DNA from 4 places in the Cellulosimicrobium sp. KWT-B genome. Region 2 is predicted to be linked to each of the others. Evidence: riboswitches for the same ligand, from Rfam matches in the RefSeq annotation. Region 2 holds a riboswitch; each other region holds the start of a gene.
What was found. A riboswitch is a leader RNA that binds a small molecule or an ion and turns the genes downstream of it on or off. The one in region 2 is predicted to bind thiamine pyrophosphate.

Region 1 (5,592 bases), on a different contig from region 2:
TCGCGGACCGTGCGCGCGAGGAGCTGGTGCTCCGGGTCCTGGAACACCATCGCGACGGGCGCGCCGGGCGCCGTCGTGACCTCGCCCGTGGTCCGTTCGAGTCCCGCCAGCCCGCGCAGGAGGGTCGACTTGCCGCCGCCGTTGGGCCCCACCACCGCGAGCACCTCGCCCGCGTGCACGTCGAGGTCGACGTCGCGCACCACCGGCGTCTCGTCCTGCCCGCGCCCTCGGCGGCCCGCCGCGGCGGCGCGGTGCACCGCGAGGCGACGGGCACGCAGGGCGACCGGGCGGTCAGGGGCGAGCGCCGCCGGGCCGGTGTCTGCGTCACGGGGGTCCGCGGCGCGGGGGTCGACGGTGCGGGGGTCGGCGGAGTGCGCGAGGTCGACGAGCCAGGCGTCGGTCGCGGGCGCGCCGAGCGTGCCCGGGGCTCCTGCCTGCCGGAGCCGGACGTCGAGCGGCAACCAGCACCCGAGCTCGGCGAGCGTGGCGGCGTGCGCGCGCAGGACGGCGGTCGTGGGGCCGTGCGCGACGACGCGGCCGGTGTCGTCGAGCACGAGCGTCGCGTCCGGGAGCGTCCCGACGTCGTCGAGGCGGTGCTCGACGAGCACGACCGACCGGCCGGAGGTGCCGTGCGCGCCCTGTTCGGGCGCCCGGACGAGCCCGCCCACGAGCGTCCCGACCTCGTGCGCCGCGGCCGGGTCGAGGAACGCCGTCGGCTCGTCGAGGACCACGAGCTCGGGGTCGGCGACGAGCGCCGCCGCGAGGGCGACGCGCTGCGCCTCGCCTCCCGACAGCGCGTGGGTCGGCCGGTCGTGCAGGTGGTCCGCACCGACGGCGGCGAGCGCGGTGGCCGCGCGGGCGTCCATCGTGCGCGGGTCCGCCGCCCGGTTCTCGAGCGCGAACCGCAGCTCGTCGTCGACGCGGGCGAGGCACAGCTGGTCGCCCGGCCGCTGCTGGACGAGGCCGACGCGCGCGGCGAGCGCCGCCGGGGTCGTGTCGCGCGGGTCGACGCCCGTCACGCGCAGGTCGCCCGTGACCGACCCTGGGAGCGTGTGGGGCACGACGCCGACGAGCGCGCGCAGCAGCGTGGACTTCCCGCAGCCCGAGGGGCCGAGCACGAGCAGCCCGGTGCCCGCGGGGACGGTGAGGGTGAGGTCGTCGAGCACGCGCGTGCCGTCGTGGCCCACGGTGACGTTGAGGCCGGCGGCGGCGACGGCGTCGGGCACGTCGCCGGGCACGGCGTCCGGCGTGACGTCCCGTGCGGCGGTCGGTGCCTCAGCCACGGCGGTCTGCCCCGATCGCGAAGGCGTCGAGCGCGCCGGTGCGGGCGAGGGCGTCGCCGAGGAGGCGCGCCGCGATCCCGCACAGCACGACGCACGAGACGACCTGCACGCCGAGCCGGAGCATCGCGTAGTCCTGCCCGAGCCAGCCGAAGCGGACCGCGTTGAACGCGTAGGTGACGAGCGCCGCGCTGACGCCCGACGCGACGAAGACCCACCAGCCGTAGCGGCGGTACCGGGTGAGTGCGAAGGGGATCTCGGCGCCCACGCCCTGGACGAGCCCCACGAGGACGAGCAGCGGGCCGGCGGGCGACGCGAGGAAGACCACCTCGACGAGCGCCGCGAGCGTCTCGGTGAGGATGCCGACGCCCGGCTTGCGCACGATGTACGTCGCGAGCGGGCCGACGACGATCCACGCGCCCGCGAGCACGTTGGCGGCGAGGTCCGCGAGCGGGCCCATGGCGAGCTGGAGCGGGGCCCAGAGCTGCACGATCGCCCAGTAGACGAACCCGAACACGACCCCCAGCACGGCGACGAGGACCGTCTCGTGGAGGGTGAGGCCGCGGCGTCGGGCACGGCTCGGGGGAGCGGCGACGGCGCGGTCCCGGGGGGCGGGCGTGGGACCCACGCCGTCAGGTCGGTCGTCGGGCGTGGCGGTGGGCGGGGTCGCCCGGGGCGGCGTGGTGCGGGGCTCGGTCATGCGGTTCCCTCCGTCGGGCCCCCGGGGCGAGGGGTGCACGACGGCGCGCCACCGCTGCCCCCGCGCGGACGGCACGCGCGGGGCGCGGGCACGAGCGCGCAGGGGGACGGTGACGTCCGCCCTGCTCCCTTCGCTGGTACGAACCAGATCAGGTTCCACGGGTCTGCAGGAGGGACGGGTGTCCGGCCTGCACTCTCAGCGCTCGTGCGCTCCCCGGGGGCGTTCGGCCCGACCCTAGGGCCTGGACGCCCGCCGGACAATCCCGGCGTCTCACCCACCGGGACGCCCGGCCGCCGTGAGAAGGTGACGGCGACGAGGCGCCCGCGCGGACCGGGGACGGGCTCCGACCACGAGGAACGAGGCAGTGCGCATGACCCGAGACAACGACCCCGCCGCGGTCGCCGAGCTGGACCGCCTCGACGAGGCCGTGCGGAGCGCGTCCGCGGGCGACACGTCGGCGCAGATCGCGCTGTGGCGGCAGACCGTGCGCCTCGGCACGTGGTTCTTCATCGCGCGGGGGTCCGAGGACCAGCCTCGTCCGTACGCCGTCGCTGCGGACCAGGGGCCCATGATCTGCCTCTACAGCAGCGCCGCGCGCGCGGACGAGGCGGCCCGGGCGCTCGGTCTGGCGGACGACGAGACAGGCTCCGTGCCGCTGCTCGGGGTACCCGTGCCGGCGGCGATCGACTACGTCGCGTCCTTCGGCGCGGCCGGGGTCGTCGGTGTCGCGCTGGACCACCCGCGCATCGGCCACCACATCCCCCTCGGGAACCTGGCGCTGCTCAAGGCGTGGTCCGCCGACGGCTGACCCGCCCTTGACAGCGCGTTCGAACGTTTGTTCGAATAGCGCGATGCGGTGGGACGGACAGGCGCTCGGCGCGGACGACGGCGCGCTCCCCGGGCTGGAGCGGGTCGGCCTCGTCCGCAGCGTGCGCACGCCCGAGTTCGCGGGCATCACGTTCCACGAGGTCACGGCCAAGAGCGCGCTGTCCAAGGTGCCCGCGATGTCGCGCATGCCGTTCCGGTGGACCGTCAACCCGTACCGCGGGTGCAGCCACGCGTGCTCCTACTGCCTCGCGCCCGCCACCCCGGTGCTGCTGGCCGACGGCACGCAACGGCCGATCGGCGAGCTGCGTGTCGGCGACGAGATCGTCGGCACCGCCCCGCACGGCGCGTACCGGCGCTACGTGCGCACCCGGGTGCTCGACCGCTGGACCACCCGCAAGCGTGCCTACCGCGTGACCCTCGCCGACGGCACGCGCCTCGTGGCGAGCGGCGACCACCGGTTCCTCACCGAGCGCGGGTGGCGCCACGTCGTCGGCGGTGCCGGGCACCGTGCCCGCCTGGCGCTCGGCGACGTGCTCGTCGGGCCGGGCGCCGCGGCGCTCGCGGACGGGCGGCCCGTCCTCGACGGCCAGGACGTCACCGGCGGCGAGGCGCTGCGCGTCGACTCGCTGGAAGCGCTCGACGGGCCGGGGGAGACGACGGAGCTGGTCGACATCACGACCGGCACGCGCGACTTCGTCGCCGCGGGGGTCGTGAGCCACAACTGCTTCGCCCGCCCCACGCACCAGTACCTCGACCTCGACGCGGGCGAGGACTTCGACCGGGAGGTCGTGGTCAAGGTCAACGTCGACGACGTGCTGCGGGCCGAGCTCGCCCGCCCGTCCTGGGCGCGCGAGGCCGTCGCGCTCGGCACCAACACCGACCCGTACCAGCGCGCCGAGGGTCGCTACCGCCTCATGCCCGGCATCATCGACGCGCTCGCCGGGTCGGGCACGCCGCTGTCCGTGCTGACCAAGGGCACGCTCCTGCGCCGCGACCTGCCCCTGCTCGTCGACGCGGCCTCGCGCGTCGAGGTCGGGGTCGGCGTGTCCCTCGCGCTCCTGGACCCCGAGCTCCAGGCGAGCGTGGAGCCGGGCACGCCCTCGCCGCGCGCGCGGCTCGAGCTCGTCCGCACGGTCCGGGAGGCCGGTCTGCCGTGCGGCGTCATGGTCGCCCCCGTGCTGCCGTGGCTCACCGACTCGACCCGCGCGCTCACCGAGCTGCTCGACGCCGTCAAGGACGCGGGCGCGACCGGCGTCACGGTGCTGCCGCTGCACCTCAAGCCCGGCACTCGCGAGTGGTACATGGGCTGGCTCGCGCGCGAGCACCCGCGGCTCGTCCCCGGGTACGAGCGCGTGTACGGCCGCGGCACGTACGCCTCGACGGCGTACCGGTCCTGGCTGTGGGACCGGGTGCGGCCGATGCTCGAGGCGCGCGGGTTCGCCGTCGCGGGGCACCGCGGCCCCGCGGGCGTCGAGGGGCGGTTCCGCCGCGGCGAGCCCGGCGACCGGCGACGCCGGTCAGGACCGCCGACGGACGGCGCCTACCCGGCCGGCAGCCTCGCCGTCGACCCGGCGCCGCAGGACGCGCGCCACGGCCACGGCGGGGCGCTCGCGGGCATGCCGGTGGACGGCGGCGGGCTCGACGTCGTCGGCGGGGGAGTGGAGCAGGTCCTGTTCTGACCTGTCTCAGGCGTCGGCGAGGCGCGCCGGGAAGCCACCCGTCGCCACCGGTCCCCAGCGCGTGATCGTCAGCCGCACGAGCGACTTGCCCTGGGTGACCATGGCGGCGCGGTACTCGTCCCAGTCCGGGTGCTCGCCGCTGACGGCGCGGTAGTAGTCGACCAGCGGCTCGACCGACTCGGGCAGGTCGATCACCTCCGCCTCGCCGTCGACCTGCACCCACGGGTCGGAGAACCGCTCGCCCAGGGACAGCAGCGACGCGCGCGGGTCGCGGCGCACGTTGACCGCCTTGGCGCGCTCCGGGTACGTCGACACGACGACCCGACCCGCGTCGTCCACCCCGTACGTGACCGGGCTGAGCTGAGGGCGGCCGTCGGCGCGGGTGGTGACGAGGACGCCGTCGTGCCGGGAGCGCAGGAACTCCTCGAGCTCGTCGCGCTCGACGCGCCGGTTCGTCGCGATGGTGCGTGCCACGGGTCACCCTCCTTCGTGCGGGCGGCGGGCCGGACGGCCCTGCCGCGGCCGGTCGGCCCGTGCGCGCCCGCAGGCGCCGCGCCGGTCCCGGCGGTGCCGCCACGGGACGTCGCGGCGGCACCGCCACGGTATCCGGTCGTCCCCGCCGGTCGAGAGCGGACCGTCGACCGCCTCCGGTCGGAGGTATCCGGTCGAGCCGCCCGCCCGCCCGCACTAGACTTCAGCGGACGCGTCCCCGCTCCGGGAGCGCGACCCCCCACCGCCCACCTGGAAGGAACCCTCCGTGCTGCGCACCCGAACGGCCGGCTCACTGCGGGCCGAGCACACCGGTCAGACCGTCACCCTCACGGGCTGGGTCGACCGTCGGCGCGATCACGGCGGCGTCGCCTTCATCGACCTGCGCGACGCCTCGGGCATCGCCCAGGTGGTCATCCGCGACGAGGCGGTCGCGCACCCGCTGCGCAACGAGTTCGTCCTCCAGGTCACGGGCGAGGTCTCGCGCCGCCCCGACGGGAACGAGAACCCGTCCCTGCCCACGGGCGAGATCGAGGTCGTCGCGACCGACGTCGTCGTGCTCAACACCTCCGAGGCCCTGCCGTTCCAGGTCTCGACGGCGCTCGCGGACACCGAG
Region 2 (5,592 bases):
GCCGGGACGTCCGGGCAGGTCAGCGTCGACGGTCACCTCGACCGCGCCGCGGCGGAACACGCTCCCGACGACGATCGCGTCCCACGCGTCGTCCGACGCCGGTGCGCCCTCGCCCGCGAGCCGCAGGCCGCGCGGACCGACCGCGAGCAGGTTGCCGGGCCCGTGCGGCACGAACGCCTGGTAGCCGAGGAACTCCGCGACGCGGCGCGACCCGGGCGCGCGCCAGAGGTCCTCGGGCGGCGCGACCTGGAGGAGCCGGCCCGCGTCCATGACGGCGACGCGGTCGGCGACGGTGAACGCCTCGTCGTGGTCGTGGGTGACGAAGACGGCCGTCGTGCCGGTGGCGCGCAGGGCCTCGCGCAGGTCGAGCGCGAGGCGCTCGCGCAGCCCCCGGTCGAGCGCGGAGAGGGGCTCGTCGAGCAGGAGCAGGCGAGGGTGCGGCGCGAGCGACCGGGCGAGCGCGACGCGCTGGCGCTCGCCGCCGCTGAGCGTCGCGACCGCGCGCCGCTCGTACCCGGTGAGCCCGACGACGTCGAGCAGCTCGGCCACGCGCGCGTCGCGCTCGGCGCGCGGCAGCCCCGCGATCCCGTAGGCGACGTTGCCCGCGACGTCGCGGTGCGGGAAGAGCTGGCCCTCCTGGAACATGAGCCCGAACCCGCGGCGGTGCACGGGGACGCCCGTGAGGTCGCGGCCGTCCCACGCCACGGATCCCGCGGCGACCGGCTCGAGCCCCGCGACGGCGCGCAGCAGGCTCGACTTGCCGCAACCGCTCGGCCCGAGCAGGGCGAGCACCTCGCCGGGCGCGACGTCGAGCGTGACGCCCGCGACCGCCGTCGTGCCGGTGTCCGTGCGCGCTCCCCCGGCGCCGCGCCCGCCGTACCGCACGACGACGTCGCGCACCGCGAGCCCGGCGGCCTCCCCGGTGCCGGGGCCGGGGCGCGACGGCTCCGGCGCGCCCGCGCGCGCGGGGACGGGGTCGGTCTGCACCATCAGAACTCTCCTCCGGGTCGGTCGCCGCGCAACCGCTCGGCGAGCAGCATCACGGTCGCGGTGAGCAGCGCGAGCACGACGCTCGCCGCGAGCGCCATGCCGTAGTTCTCGGCGCCCGGGCGCCCGATGAGCCGGAAGATCACGACCGGCAGGGTCGCGCTGTCCGGGCGGGCGAGGAACGACGTCGCGCCGAACTCTCCGAGCGAGACGGCGAACGCGAACCCGACGGCGAGGCCGAGCGAGCGCGCGGCGATCGGGCCGTCGACCGTGCGGAACACGCGCCCGGGCGCGGCGCCGAGGGTCGCGGCGGCCTCGCGCAGGCGCGGGTCGATGGCGCGCAGCGTCGGCAGGACCGTGCGCACGACGAGCGGCGTCGCGACGACCGCCTGCGCGATCGGCACCAGCAGCCCCGACGTGCGCAGGTCGACGTCGAGGCCGAGCGGCCGGTCGAGCGTGACGAGGAAGCCGAAGCCGACGGTCACCGCAGAGACCCCGAGCGGGAGCATGAACACCGAGTCGAGCACCGAGATCGCGCGCCGCCCGCCGCGCGAGCGCGGGCGCCGGGACACGACGAGCGCCACGAGGCCCCCGATCACGACGGCGAGCACGGTCGCGAGCGCGGCGGTGCGCAGCGAGTTGCCCGCCGCCTCCCACACGGTGACGGACAGCGCGTTGCGCCCGCCCGTGGTGCCGAGGTTCGCGTAGTTGTCGAGGCCCCAGCCGCCGCCCGGGACGCGGAACGAGCGCACGACGAGCGTGCCGAGCGGCAGCCCGACGAGCACGACCACCACGGCCGCGGTGAGCGCCGCGGGCGCGAGGTCGCCCGTCGGGCGGCCGTCGCGCCACAGGCGCAGCGGGTGGGCGGACGACGCCGACGACGACAGGTTGAGGGCGCGCTCGCGCCGGGCCCGCGTGCGGTTCGCGACCGTGAGAGCCGCCGCGACGACCACGAGCTGCACGACCGACAGCACCGCCGCGGTGCGCAGGTCGAGGAACTGCGTGGTCTGGATCCAGATCTCCGTCTCGATCGTCCCGTAGCGGATGCCGCCGAGCACGAGCACGACGCCGAACGCCGTCGCGCAGAAGAGGAAGACGATCGACGCGGCGCTCGCGATCGCGGGCGTGAGCGCCGGGAGCGTCACGGTGCGGAACGCGCGCCACGGCGTCGCGCCGAGGGCGCGCGCCGCCTGCTCGGCGCGCGGGTCGAGGTGCTCCCAGAGCCCGCCGACCGTGCGCACCACCACGGAGTAGTTGAAGAACACGAGCGCGACGACGATCGCGGCGAACGTCTCGTCGAGCCGCAGGAACCCGAGCGGGCCGCCCTGCACGAGCAGCGACCGGAACGCGACGCCGACGACGACGGTCGGCAGCACGAACGGCACCGTGACGAGCGCGCGCACGATCCGCCGACCGGGGAACCGGCACCGGTACAGCACGTACGCGCCGGGCACGCCGAGCAGCAGCGACAGCGCCGTGCCGAGCACGGCCTGCCAGAGCGTGAGGCCGACGATCCGCCACGTGCGGGGCTCGGAGAAGACCTCCGCGAACCCCGAGAGGTCGAGGCCGCCGTCGTCCCCGACGAACCCGCGCGCCACGAGCGTGACGACCGGCCACGCGAAGAACACCCCGAGGAACGCGAGCGGCACCGCCGCCGCCAGACCCCACAGCACCCCGCGCCCGACGCCGCCCCGCCGGACCGCCCGACCCCTCACCACGGCTCTACCTCGGGAAACCACGGGTCTCCCCCGCGCGACCACGGCTCTACCCCGCGAGGGAGAGCCGCGGTCGCTCGGGGACCGGGGGTTCGGGGACCGGAGGTCAGTCGACGACCGTCGCCGTCCATGCCTTGATCCACTCGTCGCGGTGCGCCGAGACGTCGGCAGGAGCGACCTCGAAGGGCTCGTCGGCGAGCGGCGCGAACTCGGCCCAGCCGTCGGGCAGCGTGACGGAGTCGTCGGCGGGGTACATGTACATCTGGTCGGCGACGTCGCCCTGGAACGTCTCGCTCACGAGGAAGTCGAGGAGCTGCTGCGCGCCCTCGGGGTTCTTCGCGTTCGCGAGCACGCCCGCGTACTCGACCTGGCGGAAGCACGTGTCGAGCAGCGCGCCCGTGGTCGACGCGGAGCCGTCCTCGGTGAGCGTGAACGCGGGCGACGTCGAGTACGACAGCACGAGCGGGCGCGGCCCCGCGCCCTCCGAGCCGGAGAAGTCGACGTAGTACGCGTCGGACCAGCCGTCGACGACCTTCACGCCGTTGGCGCGCAGGTCCGCCCAGTAGTCCTCCCAGCCGTCCTCGCCGAACGCCCCGACGGTCGCGAGGAGGAACGCGAGGCCCGGCGACGACGTCGCGGGGTTGGTCACGACGAGGAGGTCCCGGTACTCGGGCTTCGCCAGGTCCTCGAGCGTCACGGGCTCGGGGATGCCCGCGTCGGCGAACCACGCGTGGTCCACGTTGACGCACACGTCCCCGAGGTCGACGGCGGTGAGCTCGCCGCCGTCGCCGACCGCGTACGACGCGGCGGACTCCGAGACGTCGGCGGGCGTGTACGGCTCGAGGACGCCCTCGTCGATCGCGCGCGACGCGAAGGTGTTGTCGATCCCGAACACGACGTCGCCGAGGGGCGAGTCCTTCGTGAGGATCAGCTGGTTGACCAGCGCGCCGCCGTCGCCGGGCGCGACCTGCTCGACGGTGAGCCCGCTCTCCTCCTCGAACGCGGCGAGCACGTCGTCGCTCACCGCGAAGGAGTCGTGGGTCACCAGGGTGACCGTGCCCCCGCTGCCCGACGACGCGTCGTCGCCCCCGGCGCCGTCGCCCCCCGAGCAGGCCGCGAGGGCGAGGAGCGCGAGCGTCGCGCCCACGCCGGTCGCGAGGGCCCGGCCGCGGCGGGCGACGGTGGTCGTGTGCTGCATGTGTCCTCCCTGGACGTTCAGGAGGGGTCCACCGGCCCGACGGGCCGCGCGCCGGGTGGGCGCGACGGACCGCGCGAGCAGGTGATCGAGAATCCCGACTTCCTCCACCGGTGCTAACCGGATCAGGTTCGAGGGTCTGCGGTGGTCCGCACTCTCAGCTCCTCCAGGAGCTCCCCTGTCGTTCACCGCGAGCCTACACCGGCCCCACACCCGGAGAGTCCCCTGAGAGAACCCTGAGCGCCGGCGCCCGCGGACCAGGGACGGTTCGGGGCCCGCCCCCGATGCCGCGGGGACGCGCGCCGCGGGAGGGTCGGTGCGGCCGCCGGGAGCCCCGGCGGCCACCACAGGACGACGCCGCCCGGCGAGCCACGACGCTCCCGCGCAGCGGCACGACGAGAGGACGGACGAGGACGTGACGACGACAGGTGCGGCACGGCGGAGCACCCCGCGCGAGGGCGCGCCCACTGAGGGCACTGAGGGCGCCGAGGGCGGTGCACGACCCGCGATCGCGACCGCGCGCGGGCTGGTGAAGACGTACGGGCGCGGCGAGGCCGCGGTGCGTGCGCTCGACGGCGTGGACGTGGACGTGGAGAAGGGTCGGCTGACGGCGATCATGGGCCCGTCCGGGTCCGGGAAGTCCACGCTCCTGCACTGCCTCGCGGGGCTCGACTCCCCCACGGCGGGGACCGTCGTCGTCGACGGCGAGACCGTCTCCGCGATGAGCGAGCGCCGGCTGACGCGCCTGCGGCGCACGCGCCTGGGGTTCGTCTTCCAGTCGTTCAACCTCGTGCCGACGCTCACGGCGGAGGAGAACATCGTGCTGCCGCTCGCGATCGCCCGGCGCCCCGTCGACCGGGAGTGGTTCGACCGCGTGGTCGACGCCGTGGGCCTGCGCCCCCGGCTGGGGCACCGGCCCGCCGAGCTGTCGGGCGGGCAGCAGCAGCGGGTCGCGTGCGCGCGGGCGCTGGTGTCGCGGCCCGCGATCGTGCTCGCGGACGAGCCGACGGGGAACCTCGACTCGCGCGCCGCCGCGGAGGTCCTGGGCTTCCTGCGCGCGTCCGTGGACGACCTCGGCCAGTCCGTCGCGATGGTCACGCACGACCCGACCGCCGCGTCGTACGCCCACCGGGTGCTCTTCCTCGCGGACGGCCGCCTCGTGACCGAGCTCCACGACCCCACGCCGCAGGCGGTCCTCGACACGCTGGGCTCCCTCACGCCCGCCGGGCCGTCCCCGGCGCACGCCGCCCCGGCAGCGACGACGGCGGCCGCCCGATGATGGGCCGGATCGCGCTGCGCGGCGTGCGCGCGCACGGCGCGCAGCTCGTCCTCTCGGTCCTCGCCGTGACGATCGGCGTCGCGTTCGTGACCGGCACGTTCGCGCTGCGCGCGATGCTCGCGACCACGTTCGACGGCATCGTCGCCTCGTCGGTCCAGGCGGACGCGTACGTGCGCGGTGCGTCGTCGGCCGGGGACGCGCTGATGTCGACGTCGGCCCAGGTCGGCGGTGCGCGCAGCCTCGTCCCGGCAGACCTGGCGCGCGACCTCGGCGCGCGCGACGACGTCGCGCTCGCGCTCCCGGAGGTGAGCGGTCCCGCGGTGCTCGTGGGCGCGGACGGGACCGCGGTCCTCGGCAGCCAGGCGCCGAGCATCGGCGTCGCCTACGACCCCCGCGACCCCGGCCCGCAGGTGGTC
Region 3 (5,592 bases), on a different contig from region 2:
CGCCGACCGAGCGGACGTCGGCGAGCAGCACGACCGGGCACTGCCAGATCTCGTCGTCCAGACCCGCCTTCGTCAGCTCCTCGCGCGCGATCGCGTCGGCGGCGCGCAGCGTCTCGAGGCGGTCCGCCGTGACCTCGCCGACGATGCGGATGCCGAGCCCGGGGCCCGGGAACGGCTGGCGCGCGACGATCTCCTCGGGCACGCCGAGCTCGCGGCCGACCGCGCGGACCTCGTCCTTGAACAGGGTGCGCAGCGGCTCGACGAGCGAGAACTGCAGGTCGTCGGGCAGGCCGCCGACGTTGTGGTGGCTCTTGATGTTCGCCGCGCCCTCGCCGCCGCCGGACTCGACGACGTCCGGGTAGAGCGTGCCCTGCACGAGGAACTTCACCTCGGCCCCGTGCTCGCCCGCGTCCTCGACGATCTGGCGCGCCGCGTCCTCGAACACGCGGATGAACTCGCGGCCGATGATCTTGCGCTTGGTCTCCGGGTCGCTGTGCCCGGCGAGCGCGGTGAGGAACCGCTCCTTCTCGTCACGGATCACGAGGTTGACGCCCGTCGCCGCGACGAAGTCGCGCTCGATCTGCTCCACCTCGCCCGCGCGCATCAGCCCGTGGTCCACGTGCACGCACGTGAGCTGGTCGCCCACCGCGCGCTGCACGAGCGCCGCGGCGACGGCGGAGTCCACGCCGCCCGAGAGCGCGCAGATGACGCGCGCGTCGCCGACCTGGGCGCGGATCGCCGCGACCTGGTCCGCGATGACGTTGCCGGGCGTCCAGTCCGGGGCGAGGCCCGCGCCGTCGTACAGGAAGTGCTCCAGCACGGTCTGGCCGTGCGCGGAGTGCTTGACCTCCGGGTGCCACTGCACGCCGTAGAGGCGACGCTCGCGGTCCTCGAACGCGGCGACCGGCGAGCCCGACGACGTCGCGAGGACCTCGAAGCCCTCGGGCGCGCGGTGCACGGCGTCGCCGTGGCTCATCCACGTGGTCTGGTTCTGCGGCGTGCCGTCGAGCAGCACGCCCGCGGCGCACACCTCGACCTCGGTGCCGCCGTACTCGCGCAGGCCCGTCTGGGCGACCTCGCCGCCGAGCGCCTTCGCCATGGCCTGGAAGCCGTAGCAGATACCCATGACGGGCACGCCTGCCTCGAACAGCGCCGGGTCGACGAACGGGGCACCCGTGGCGTACACGGACGATGGGCCGCCCGAGAGGATGATCGCGGCCGGGTCCTTCGCGAGCATCTGCTCGACCGTGAAGGTGTGCGGCACGATCTCGGAGTAGACCTTGGCCTCGCGCACGCGGCGCGCGATGAGCTGCGCGTACTGGGCGCCGAAGTCGACGACGAGCACGGGCCGCGGGGTCGAGGCGACCTCGGCGGTGGTGGGGGTGTCGGGAGCGGTGGCGGGTGACGTCACCCGTCCAGGATAGTCGCCGCGCGGCGGGGCTCGTCCCGCGTCTCAGGCGTCGGCGGGCACCTCGGCGCGCGCCGCGACGCGCTCGCGCAGGGCGCGGGCCGCCGCCTCCGGGTCGCTCGCCGCCGTGATCGCGCGCACCACCACGATCCGGGTCGCGCCCGCGTCGAGGACCGCGTCGAGCCGGTCCGCGTCGATGCCGCCGATCGCAAACCAGGGCGTCGCGGGCCGGGTCGCCGCGACGTCCCGTAGCAGGTCGAGGCCGACGGCGGCCCGTCCCGGCTTCGTCGGGGTCGCCCACAGCGGACCCACGCAGAAGTAGTCCACCGCCGGGTCGGCCTCCGCCGCGGCCGCCTGCGCGGCCGAGTGCGTGGACCTGCCGAGCACGGGCCCCGCGCCCAGCAGCGCCCGGACCGCCGGCACGGGCAGGTCGCGCTGACCCATGTGCACGACCGGCGCGCCCGTGACCGACGCCACGTCCGCCCGGTCGTTCACGGCCCACAGCGCGCCGTGCTCCGTCGCGACCCGCGCGACGAGCTCCTGGAGCTCGAGCTCGCGCGCGACGTCGAGCGTCTTGTCGCGGAGCTGCACGACGTCCACCCCGCCCGCGAGCGCCGCCCGCAGGAAGTCCTCGAGGTCGCCGCGCTCCTCGCGCGCGTCCGTGCAGAGGTAGAGCCGCGCGTCGGCGAGCCGGGCGCGTACGGCGTCCGCCGACGGGGCGGGAGTGGCCGGGGTGGTGGAGGTCTCGGAGCTCACCCGCGGGAGCCTAGCCTCGGCGGGTCCTCGGCAGGAGGTACTGTGGCCGACAGCACGGGAGCCCCGCAGGGGGCTGAGAGGGCGTCGCCGCCGACCGTCGAACCTGATCTGGGTCATGCCAGCGAAGGGAGCGCACATGAACCTGTCCGTCCACCCGTCCGCGGGTGGCGCCGTCGTGCCCGACGGCGCGCGCGACGTCGTCGTCGTGGGGGGCGGGATCGTGGGTGTCGCCGTCGCGTGGCGCGCGGCGCGCGCGGGGTTGACCGTCACGGTGCTCGACCCGGCGCCGGGCGCGGGCGCGACCCACGCCGCAGCGGGGATGCTCGCACCGGTGACCGAGGCCGACTTCGGGGAGGAGGCCGCCCTGCGGCTCCACCTCGCGGCCGCCGCGGCGTGGCCGGCGTTCGCCGCGGACCTGCGCGCGGCGACGGGGGCGGACGTCGGGCTGCGGACCGCCGGGACCCTCACCCTCGCCTACGACGCGGACGACCTCGCGCTGCTCCGCCGCGTCCTCGCGCTGCACGCCGCGCACGGTCTCGCGTCGCACGAGCTCACCGTCGCCGACGCGCGCCGCCGCGAGCCGTACCTGGGCCCGCGCGTCGCCGGGGCGGCGTGGGCCCCCGCGGACCACGCCGTCGACCCGCGCGCGGCGCACGCCGCGCTGCTCGCCGCGCTCGGCGGAGGCGACGCCGCGGGTGCGGGCTCGGCCACCGGGGCGCGCGTCGTCCGCGCGTCCGCGACCCGGCTCGCGCTCGATGGCGGGCGCGTGGTCGGCGTGCACGACGACGCGGGCCGGCTCCACCGCGCGGGTGCGGTCGTCGTCGCGGCGGGCTGGCAGTCGGGCGCCCTCCTCGCGGACGTGCCGGGCGTCGTCGTGCCCACGCGGCCGGTGAAGGGTCAGACGCTGCGGCTCGACGCGGGCCCGGACCTCGCGCTGGAGCACGTCGTGCGCGGGCTCGTGCAGGGCCGGCCGGTGTACGTCGTGCCGCGCGACCCCGAGCCGGCCGGCCCGCGCGCCGGGCACCGGGAGGTCGTCGTCGGGGCTACCACCGAGGAGAACCCGGACGACCGCCGCGCCACCGCCGGCGGGGTCTTCGCGCTCCTGCGGGACGCGCGCGCCCTCCTGCCGGGGATCGACGAGGCCGCGCTGGTCGAGGTGACGCCGCGGGGGCGCCCCGCGACCCCGGACAACCTCCCGCTCGTCGGGCCGACGGACGTCCCGGGGCTGCACCTCGCGACGGGCCACGGCCGCAACGGCATCCTGCTCGCCCCGCTCACGGCGGACGCCGTCGTCGCCGGGCTCGGCGGGCTCTCCGGCCTGGGCGGGACCGAGCCCGGCGACGACGTCGCGACCGCCCTCGCCACCGCCCGCACCGACCGCTTCGCCCGCACCGCCACCACACCGAGGTGAGACCCGTGACCGCACCCGCACCCACCGCGCTCGTCAACGGCGAGCCGTACCCGCTCGACGGCGACGTCGACCTGGAGCGGCTCGTCGCCGCGCTCGTCCCCGCCTACGTCGCCGACGGCACGCCGCAGGGCGTCGCGGTGGCCGTCGGGGACGCCGTCGTGCCGCGCGGCGCCTGGGCGACGACCGTCGTCGCGCCCGGGGACCGCATCGAGATCGTCACCGCCGTCCAGGGCGGCTGAGGAGGACCCATGACCACGACCGACGTCTCCCCCGCCACCGCGAGCGGCCCGGCCGACGCCGACGACCCGCTCGTCGTCGCCGGCACCCCGATCGGGTCGCGCCTCGTCATGGGCACCGGCGGGGCCGCGAACCTGCTCACGCTCGAGGACGCGCTCGTCGCGTCGGGCACCGCCCTGACGACCGTCGCGATGCGGCGCGTCGCCGTCCGCGCCGGCGGGGACGCGAGCCCCGACGCGGGGATCTGGGCGCTGCTCGCCCGCCTCGGCATCCGCGCGCTGCCCAACACCGCCGGATGCTTCTCGGTGCGGGAGGCCGTGCTCACCGCGCACCTCGCGCGCGAGGCGTGCGGCACCGAGTGGGTCAAGCTCGAGGTGATCGCCGACGACGTGACCCTCCTGCCCGACCCGGTCGGCCTCGTCGAGGCGGCGGACCAGCTCGTGCGCGACGGGTTCGTCGTGCTGCCCTACACGAACGACGACCCGATCCTCGCGCGCCGGCTGGAGGACGTCGGTTGCGCGGCCGTCATGCCCCTCGGGGCGCCCATCGGCACGGGGCTGGGCATCCTCAACCCGCGCAACATCGAGGCGATCGCCGCCGCGGCCCGGGTGCCCGTGATCCTCGACGCGGGGATCGGCACGGCGTCCGACGCCGCGCTCGCCATGGAGCTCGGCTGCGACGGCGTGCTCCTCGCGACGGCCGTCACGCGTGCCGCAGACCCGGTCCGCATGGCCCGCGCGATGCGCCTCGCCGTCGAGTCGGGCCGGCTCGCCGCGGGCGCCGGGCGCATCCCCCGCCGCGAGGGCGCCCTGGCGAGCTCGTCCCCGCAGGGCCGCCTCGACCTGGCCCTCTGACCCCGTCGACCAGGCCGTCCCGGCGGGCCGAGCAGGCCGTCCCGGCTCGTCCGCCGACCAGGACGCACCACGACCACCTGGTCGACGTGCAGGGGGGCTAGGGGGCGGGAGTTTCCAGGGCGGCGAGGAGGGCGGGGACGCCGCCGACGACGGAGCGCGCGTCGAGGCCCGCGGCGCGAGCGACGTCCGCGACGCGGGCCGACCGGCCGCCGACCGCGCACACCATGAGCACCGGGCGGTCGGCGGGCAGGTCCGCGAGCGCCGCGGCGGCACCGGGGTCCTGCGCGCCGCCGAGGAACGCGCCGCTCGGGACGAGCGTCGACCCGGGGAGCGGGCGCACCTGCGCCTCCCAGTCCTCGCGGACGTCGAGGAGGAAGGGTGCGGCGTCGTCGGCCCGCAGCAGGGCGGCCGCGTCAGGGGCGGACACGTCGCGCGGCGCGGGCCCCGCTGCCCCGGTCGGCCCCGCCCCGGCACCGGGCACCGCCACGGCCTGCGCCGCGGGCCGGAGCCCGCAGAACGCGGCGTAGGCGTCATCGCCCGGCAGGAGCGCGGTGACGGGCTCGCGCGTCGGGTCGGCGCGCACGGTGAGCTGGCGCCACGAGAGGTCGAGGGCGTCGTAGACGGCGAGGCGGCCCAGCAGCGTCGTGCCGGCGCCGGTGACGAGCTTGATCGCCTCGGTCGCCATGACCGAGCCGACGGTGCCGCACATCGCGCCGAACACGCCGCCGGTCGCGCAGTCGGGTGCCGCGCCCGGGGGCGGCGGGACGGGGAACACGTCGCGGTAGGTGACCCCGCGCGGGCCCTGCTCCCCCGACCCCGCCGCAGGGTCGGGACCCGCGGCGTCCGGGTGCGGGGCGTCGTCGGGCACGGCGAACCGGGGCGCGGCCCAGAAGACGCTGACCTGTCCCTGGAAGCGGTAGATCGAG
Region 4 (5,592 bases), on a different contig from region 2:
GGTCGACGTCGGGCCGGAGCACAACGCCGCCGAGATCAAGGGCGTCGAGCCGGCCGACGTGCCGGCGGGCGGTGCGCGCGGCATCGTGTGCGGCGCGCACAACTTCGCGCCGGGCGACCTCGTCGTCGTCGCGCTGCCGGGCTCCGTCCTGCCCGGTCCGTTCCCCATCGCGAGCCGCAAGACGTACGGGCACGTGTCCGACGGCATGATCTGCTCGCAGCGCGAGCTCGGGCTCGGCGAGGACCACGACGGCATCATCGTGCTGCCGCGGCTCGGGTACGCGGCCGAGGACCTCACCCCGGGGCAGGACGCGGTCGCGCTGCTCGGGCTCGGCGACGAGGTGCTCGAGATCAACGTGACGCCCGACCGCGGGTACGCGTTCTCCTACCGCGGCGTCGCGCGCGAGTTCTCGCACTCGACGGGCGCGCGCTTCACGGACCCGGGCCTGCCCGGCTCCCTGCCCACGCCCCCGCCCGCGGCGACGCCCGACGGCTTCCCCGTCGAGGTCGACGACGCGGCTCCGGTCCACGGCGTCGTCGGGTGCGACCGGTTCGTCACGCGCGTCGTGCGCGGGCTCGACCCCGCGGCGCAGACGCCCGCGTGGATGCAGCGCCGCCTCACGGCGTCGGGCATGCGGCCCATCTCGCTCGCGGTCGACGTGACGAACTACGTCATGCTCGACCTCGGGCAGCCGCTGCACGCGTACGACCTCGAGAAGGTCGCGGCCCCCGTCGTGGTGCGGCGCGCCGCCCCGGGCGAGCGGCTCACGACGCTCGACGACGTGGACCGCGCGCTCGACCCGGAGGACCTGCTCATCACCGACAGCCCCGACGGTGCGCGCGGCGCGCGCGTGCTGGGTCTCGCCGGCGTCATGGGCGGTGCCTCCTCGGAGGTCGGGCCGGAGACGACGGCGGTGCTCGTCGAGGCCGCCCACTTCGACCCCGTGACGGTCGCGCGCACGTCGCGTCGCCACAAGCTGTCGAGCGAGGCCGCGAAGCGGTTCGAGCGCGGCGTGGACCCGCTGCTGCCCGCGGTCGCGGCGCAGCGCGTCGTCGACCTGCTCGTCGAGCTGGGCGGCGGGACCGCCGACCCGGCCGTCAGCGACCTCGACCGCGTGACCGCGCCCACCCCGATCCACCTGCCCGTCGGCGAGGCCGAGCGTCTCGTCGGCGTGCCGTACACGCTCGAGCAGGTCGTCGGGACGCTCGGGGCGATCGGGTGCACGGTCGACGCGGACGACGCCGCAGCGACGGGCGTCGTCGTCGTGACCCCGCCGTCGTGGCGCCCCGACCTCACCGAGCCGGCCGAGCTGGTCGAGGAGGTCGCGCGCCTCGTCGGGTACGACGAGATCCCGTCGGTGCTCCCCGCGGCGCCCGGCGGGCGCGGGCTCACGCGCGAGCAGCGCGTGCGCCGGTCGGTCGCCCGCGCGCTCGCCGAGCACGGGTTCGTCGAGACGCTGAGCTACCCGTTCGTCGGCGAGGGCGAGCTCGACGCGCTGCGGATCCCCGCGGACGACGAGCGCCGCCGGGCGCTGCGCCTGCTCAACCCGCTGGCCGACGACCGCCCCCTGATGCGCACGGACGTGCTGAGCACGCTCCTGGAGACCACGCGCCGCAACGTGGGCCGCGGGCTCGGGGACGTCGCCGTGTTCGAGGTCGGGCTCGTGACGCACCCGCGCCCGGGCGCCCCGGCCGCGCCGTCGCTGCCCGGCGGGGTGCGTCCCTCCGACGACGACCTCGCCGCGATCGAGGCCGCGCTCCCGGCGCAGCCGCGCCACGTCGCGGGCGTCCTGGTCGGTCGTCGCGAGCGGGCGGGCTGGTGGGGCCCCGGACGTCCCGCGGACTGGACGGACGCGCTCGACGCGGCGCGCCTGGTCGCGGACCGCGCCGGCCTGCGGGGGGACGACGCCGTGCGCGTGGTCGCCGACACCGCGCGGGCACCCTTCCACCCGGGCCGCTGCGCGCGCCTCGAGCTCGCCGACGGGACGGTCGTCGGGCACGCGGGCGAGCTGCACCCCAAGGTGCTCGAGAACGTCGGCCTGCCCGCCCGCTCCGTGGCGTTCGAGCTCGACCTGTCGGCGCTCGTCGCGGGTGCGTCCGACGAGCCCGTCCAGGCGACCCCGGTCTCCGGGTTCCCGGCGGCGAAGGAGGACCTCGCGTTCGTCGTCGCCGCCGACGTGCCGGCCGAGGCGCTGCGGGCCGCGCTCGTCGAGGGCGCCGGCGAGCTCGCCGAGGAGGTCGCGCTGTTCGACGTCTTCACGGGCGAGCAGGTGGGCGCCGGGCGCAAGTCGCTCGCGTTCTCGCTGCGGCTGCGCGCCGCGGACCGCACCCTCACCGCCGACGACGTGGCGCGGGTCCGGGAGGGCGCCGTGGCCGCCGCGCGCGAGCGCGTCGGGGCGGAGCTGCGCGCATGAGCGGCGCACCGGGGCAGGGCGCGACGCCGGACGTGGCGCCCGCGCGCACCGCGCTCGTCACCGGGGCGTCGCGCGGCATCGGCCGCGCGGTCGCCGTCGGGCTCGCCGCGTCCGGTCTCGACGTCGCGCTCCTCGCGCGCGACGCGGGCCGGCTCGCGGGCGTGGCTGACGAGATCGCCGCGCTCGACGGCGCGGGCCGGGCCGTCGTCGTCACGGCGGACGTGACCGACGCCGCGGCGGTGGCCGCGGCCGTCCGCGAGGCCGAGGCCACGCTCGGGAGCGTGGACCTGCTCGTCAACAACGCGGGCCGGGTCGACGCCGAGGTGCCGCTCTGGGAGGCGGACCCCGACGAGTGGTGGGCCGTCCTCGAGACCAACGTGCGCGGGCCGTTCCTGCTCGCGCGCGCCGTCGTCCCCGGGATGCTCGCGCGCGGTGGCGGCCGCGTCGTCGACCTCAACAGCGGCGCGGGCTCGCACGACATGGAGGGCGCGAGCGCGTACAACGCGAGCAAGACGGCGCTGCTGCGCCTCGGGGCGAACCTCCACCGCTCGGGCCACGCGCTCGGGCTGCGGACCTTCGAGGTGTCGCCGGGCGTCGTGCAGACCGACATGACGGCGTCCATGGTCATGCACGAGGGCCGCACGGACTGGACGCCCGTCGAGCGCACGGTCGAGATGGTCGTCGCGATCGCCCGCGGCGAGCTCGACGCGTTCTCGGGGTCGTTCGTGCGCGTGACGCACGACTCGCCCGGGTCGCTCCGCGCGGCGGCCCAGGAGGCCGCCCGCGCGGGCGTCGTGCTGCCCGGTCCCGACGGCCGTCGGCTGCGCGTCACGCGCTGGGGCTCCGACGACCCGATGCCGGGGGAGCTCCCCGCCCGCTGAGCGCACGCGCCCCGCACGGCCGACGCCGCCCGACCCCCCGGTCGGGCGGCGTCCGTGCGTCCGGGCACCGGGTCACAGCGGGACGCACGCGTCCCGGTCGACCCACACGTGCCACAGGCCCCGCTCGGGGTGCTCGTACTCGAACGCCACGAGGCCGCCCGCGTCGTGCGTGACGACGCCCGTGAGCACGACCCGCCGGCCGTCGCGGTCGAACGTCGTGCAGAGGGCGGGCACCTGGACCGGGACGGGCGCGTCCGGCAGGAAGGGGCGGGTCGCGGGGGCGACGTGCTGCGTCATACCCGGAAAGACGCGTGCACGCGCGTCGTCTCACGCCTCGGGGCGGGTGAAAAGCGCACGGGTCGCCGCGTAGCATGGCCCGCGACACGGGGTGCCCCGCACCGGGGCTGAGATGAGACCCGTCGAACCTGATCTGGCTCGTACCAGCGAAGGGATGTCCGCGCGATGACGCTCGCCCTGCCTCGGCACACCTCCGACCCGGTCCCCGCTTCCGCGGACCGTGACCGTCGCCCCGACCCGGGCCGTGGGCCCGACCCGGCCCCGTCCCGCCCCCGCGTCCTCTCCGTCGCGGGGACCGACCCGACCGGCGGCGCCGGGATCCAGGCCGACCTCAAGGCGTTCTGCGCGCACGGCGCCTACGGCATGGCCGTCACCACGGCGCTCGTCGCGCAGAACACCCACGGCGTGCGGTCGGTGCACGTCCCCGGGCCGGCGTTCCTGCGCGCGCAGCTCGACGCCGTGTCCGACGACGTCGAGGTCGACGCCGTGAAGATCGGCATGGTGGCGGACGAGGCGAACGCCCGCGCCGTCGGGGAGTGGCTCGACGACCTCGCCGCGGCGCGCGCCGCCACGGGTGCTCCGCGGCCCTGGGTCGTCCTGGACCCGGTGATGGTCGCGACGTCCGGCCACCGCCTGCTCGACGCGGGTGCCGAGCAGGCCGTGCGCGACCTCGCGGCGCGCGCCGACGTCGTCACGCCGAACCTGCCCGAGCTCGCCGTCCTCGGCGGGCGGGAGCCCGCGACGACGTGGGACGACGCCCTGCGCCAGGCGACGTCGTACGCGACCGCGAGCGACGCCGTCGTGCTGCTCAAGGGCGGTCACCTCACCGGACGCACGTCGCCCGACGCGCTCGTCGTCCCCGCGCCCGGGCCGACGTCGGGCCGCGCGCCGGGGGCGGCCACCGTCACGACGTTCGACGCCGAGCGCGTCGACACGCCCCACACCCACGGCACGGGGTGCTCGCTCTCGGCGGCGCTCGCGGCGCTGCGACCGCAGCGCGCGAGCTGGGAGGAGGCGGCGCGCGAGGCCAAGGAGTGGCTCACGGGCGCGCTGCGTGCCGGCGCCGCGCTGCGGGTGGGGACGGGCCGGGGGCCCGTGGACCATCTGCACCGCTCGGCGCCCGTGCGGCCGGGCTGAGCCCGGGCCGACCGGGCGAGCCCGGGCTGCTGCGACGTGCCGAGCCCGGGCCGCGGGACGCACTCAGGCCGTGGGGCCGCTCGCTGCGTGGTCGGCCCTGCGGTCGGCTCCGCGGTCGGTGTCGAGGTCGGCCAGCGCGTCGCGGAGCACGGCGAGCGTCGCGCGCGCGACGGCGAGGCGCTGCGCGGGCGGGGCGTCCTCGGGCCGCGTGGTCACCTTGGCGCCGACGAGCGGGACCGGCCCGGCCGCGGCGAGGAACTCGCGCACCTCGGCCGGGCCGAGCATCGACTCGTCGGGGCCTGGGAGCGCGGGGTCCGGGCCGTGGGGCGGCACGTGCGCGTCCGCCCACGGCGCACCCCACCGGCCGGGCCGGCCGGCGGCCCCGGAGAGCATCGCGCTCGCGAGGAGGCCTGCGCCGGCGGCCGCCCGCGCGTGCTCGACGGGCGTCGCGGCGCTGCGCCCCTCGATGGCGGACCGGCCCCAGTTGAGCCCGAGGTGCAGGGGGTGGCCGGTGTCCCGGGCCGCGCGCGCGACGGCGGCGATCTCGTCGTCGAGCGCGAGGAAGCCCTTCTCCGCGACGCCCCACGGGCGTGGCGCGTCGCAGTGCTCGACCACGAGCGGCAGCCCGGCGGGCGCGACGGCGGCCAGCTCGGTGAGGCTGCGCGCGAGCGCTGCGCCGGAGCCGCGGCCGGGACCGGGCGCGGACTGGAGCTCGACCGCGACGACGCGTCGTCGACCCTCCGCCTCGGCGAGCCGGGTCACGGCCGCGAGGACGCGCGCGACGCCGTCGACCGCCTCGCGCCGACCCTCCTCGTCGTCGGACGCGAGGCCGTAGGAGCGGTCGGCCGTGGCGCGGCGGGCCGT

Region 1: linked by a shared signal. The riboswitch ahead of B9L22_RS10625 (ECF transporter S component) and the one ahead of B9L22_RS07285 (thiamine ABC transporter substrate binding subunit) in region 2 are both predicted to bind thiamine pyrophosphate.
Region 3: linked by a shared signal. The riboswitch ahead of thiO (glycine oxidase ThiO) and the one ahead of B9L22_RS07285 (thiamine ABC transporter substrate binding subunit) in region 2 are both predicted to bind thiamine pyrophosphate.
Region 4: linked by a shared signal. The riboswitch ahead of thiD (bifunctional hydroxymethylpyrimidine kinase/phosphomethylpyrimidine kinase) and the one ahead of B9L22_RS07285 (thiamine ABC transporter substrate binding subunit) in region 2 are both predicted to bind thiamine pyrophosphate.

What each region holds. Positions count from the first base shown of each region.
Region 1 covers NZ_NEDO01000003.1:161,270-166,861, forward strand. The annotation lists gene B9L22_RS20025 (ABC transporter ATP-binding protein) at 1-1,283, opposite strand, end outside; gene B9L22_RS10625 (ECF transporter S component) at 1,276-1,980, opposite strand; TPP riboswitch at 2,087-2,206, opposite strand; gene B9L22_RS10630 (hypothetical protein) at 2,351-2,788, shown strand; gene B9L22_RS10635 (Rv2578c family radical SAM protein) at 2,832-4,487, shown strand; gene B9L22_RS10640 (PPOX class F420-dependent oxidoreductase) at 4,494-4,961, opposite strand; gene aspS (aspartate--tRNA ligase) at 5,245-5,592, shown strand, end outside.
Region 2 covers NZ_NEDO01000002.1:232,963-238,554, forward strand. The annotation lists gene B9L22_RS07275 (ABC transporter ATP-binding protein) at 1-990, opposite strand, end outside; gene B9L22_RS07280 (iron ABC transporter permease) at 990-2,705, opposite strand; gene B9L22_RS07285 (thiamine ABC transporter substrate binding subunit) at 2,809-3,900, opposite strand; TPP riboswitch at 3,983-4,087, opposite strand; gene B9L22_RS07290 (ABC transporter ATP-binding protein) at 4,406-5,176, shown strand; gene B9L22_RS07295 (ABC transporter permease) at 5,173-5,592, shown strand, end outside.
Region 3 covers NZ_NEDO01000001.1:209,409-215,000, forward strand. The annotation lists gene guaA (glutamine-hydrolyzing GMP synthase) at 1-1,411, opposite strand, end outside; gene thiE (thiamine phosphate synthase) at 1,454-2,164, opposite strand; TPP riboswitch at 2,209-2,310, shown strand; gene thiO (glycine oxidase ThiO) at 2,301-3,575, shown strand; gene thiS (sulfur carrier protein ThiS) at 3,581-3,814, shown strand; gene B9L22_RS00905 (thiazole synthase) at 3,824-4,666, shown strand; gene B9L22_RS00910 (ThiF family adenylyltransferase) at 4,764-5,592, opposite strand, start outside.
Region 4 covers NZ_NEDO01000006.1:17,044-22,635, reverse strand. The annotation lists gene pheT (phenylalanine--tRNA ligase subunit beta) at 1-2,413, shown strand, start outside; gene B9L22_RS17005 (SDR family oxidoreductase) at 2,410-3,294, shown strand; gene B9L22_RS17000 (hypothetical protein) at 3,367-3,591, opposite strand; TPP riboswitch at 3,669-3,763, shown strand; gene thiD (bifunctional hydroxymethylpyrimidine kinase/phosphomethylpyrimidine kinase) at 3,757-4,728, shown strand; gene B9L22_RS16990 (DUF4862 family protein) at 4,792-5,592, opposite strand, start outside.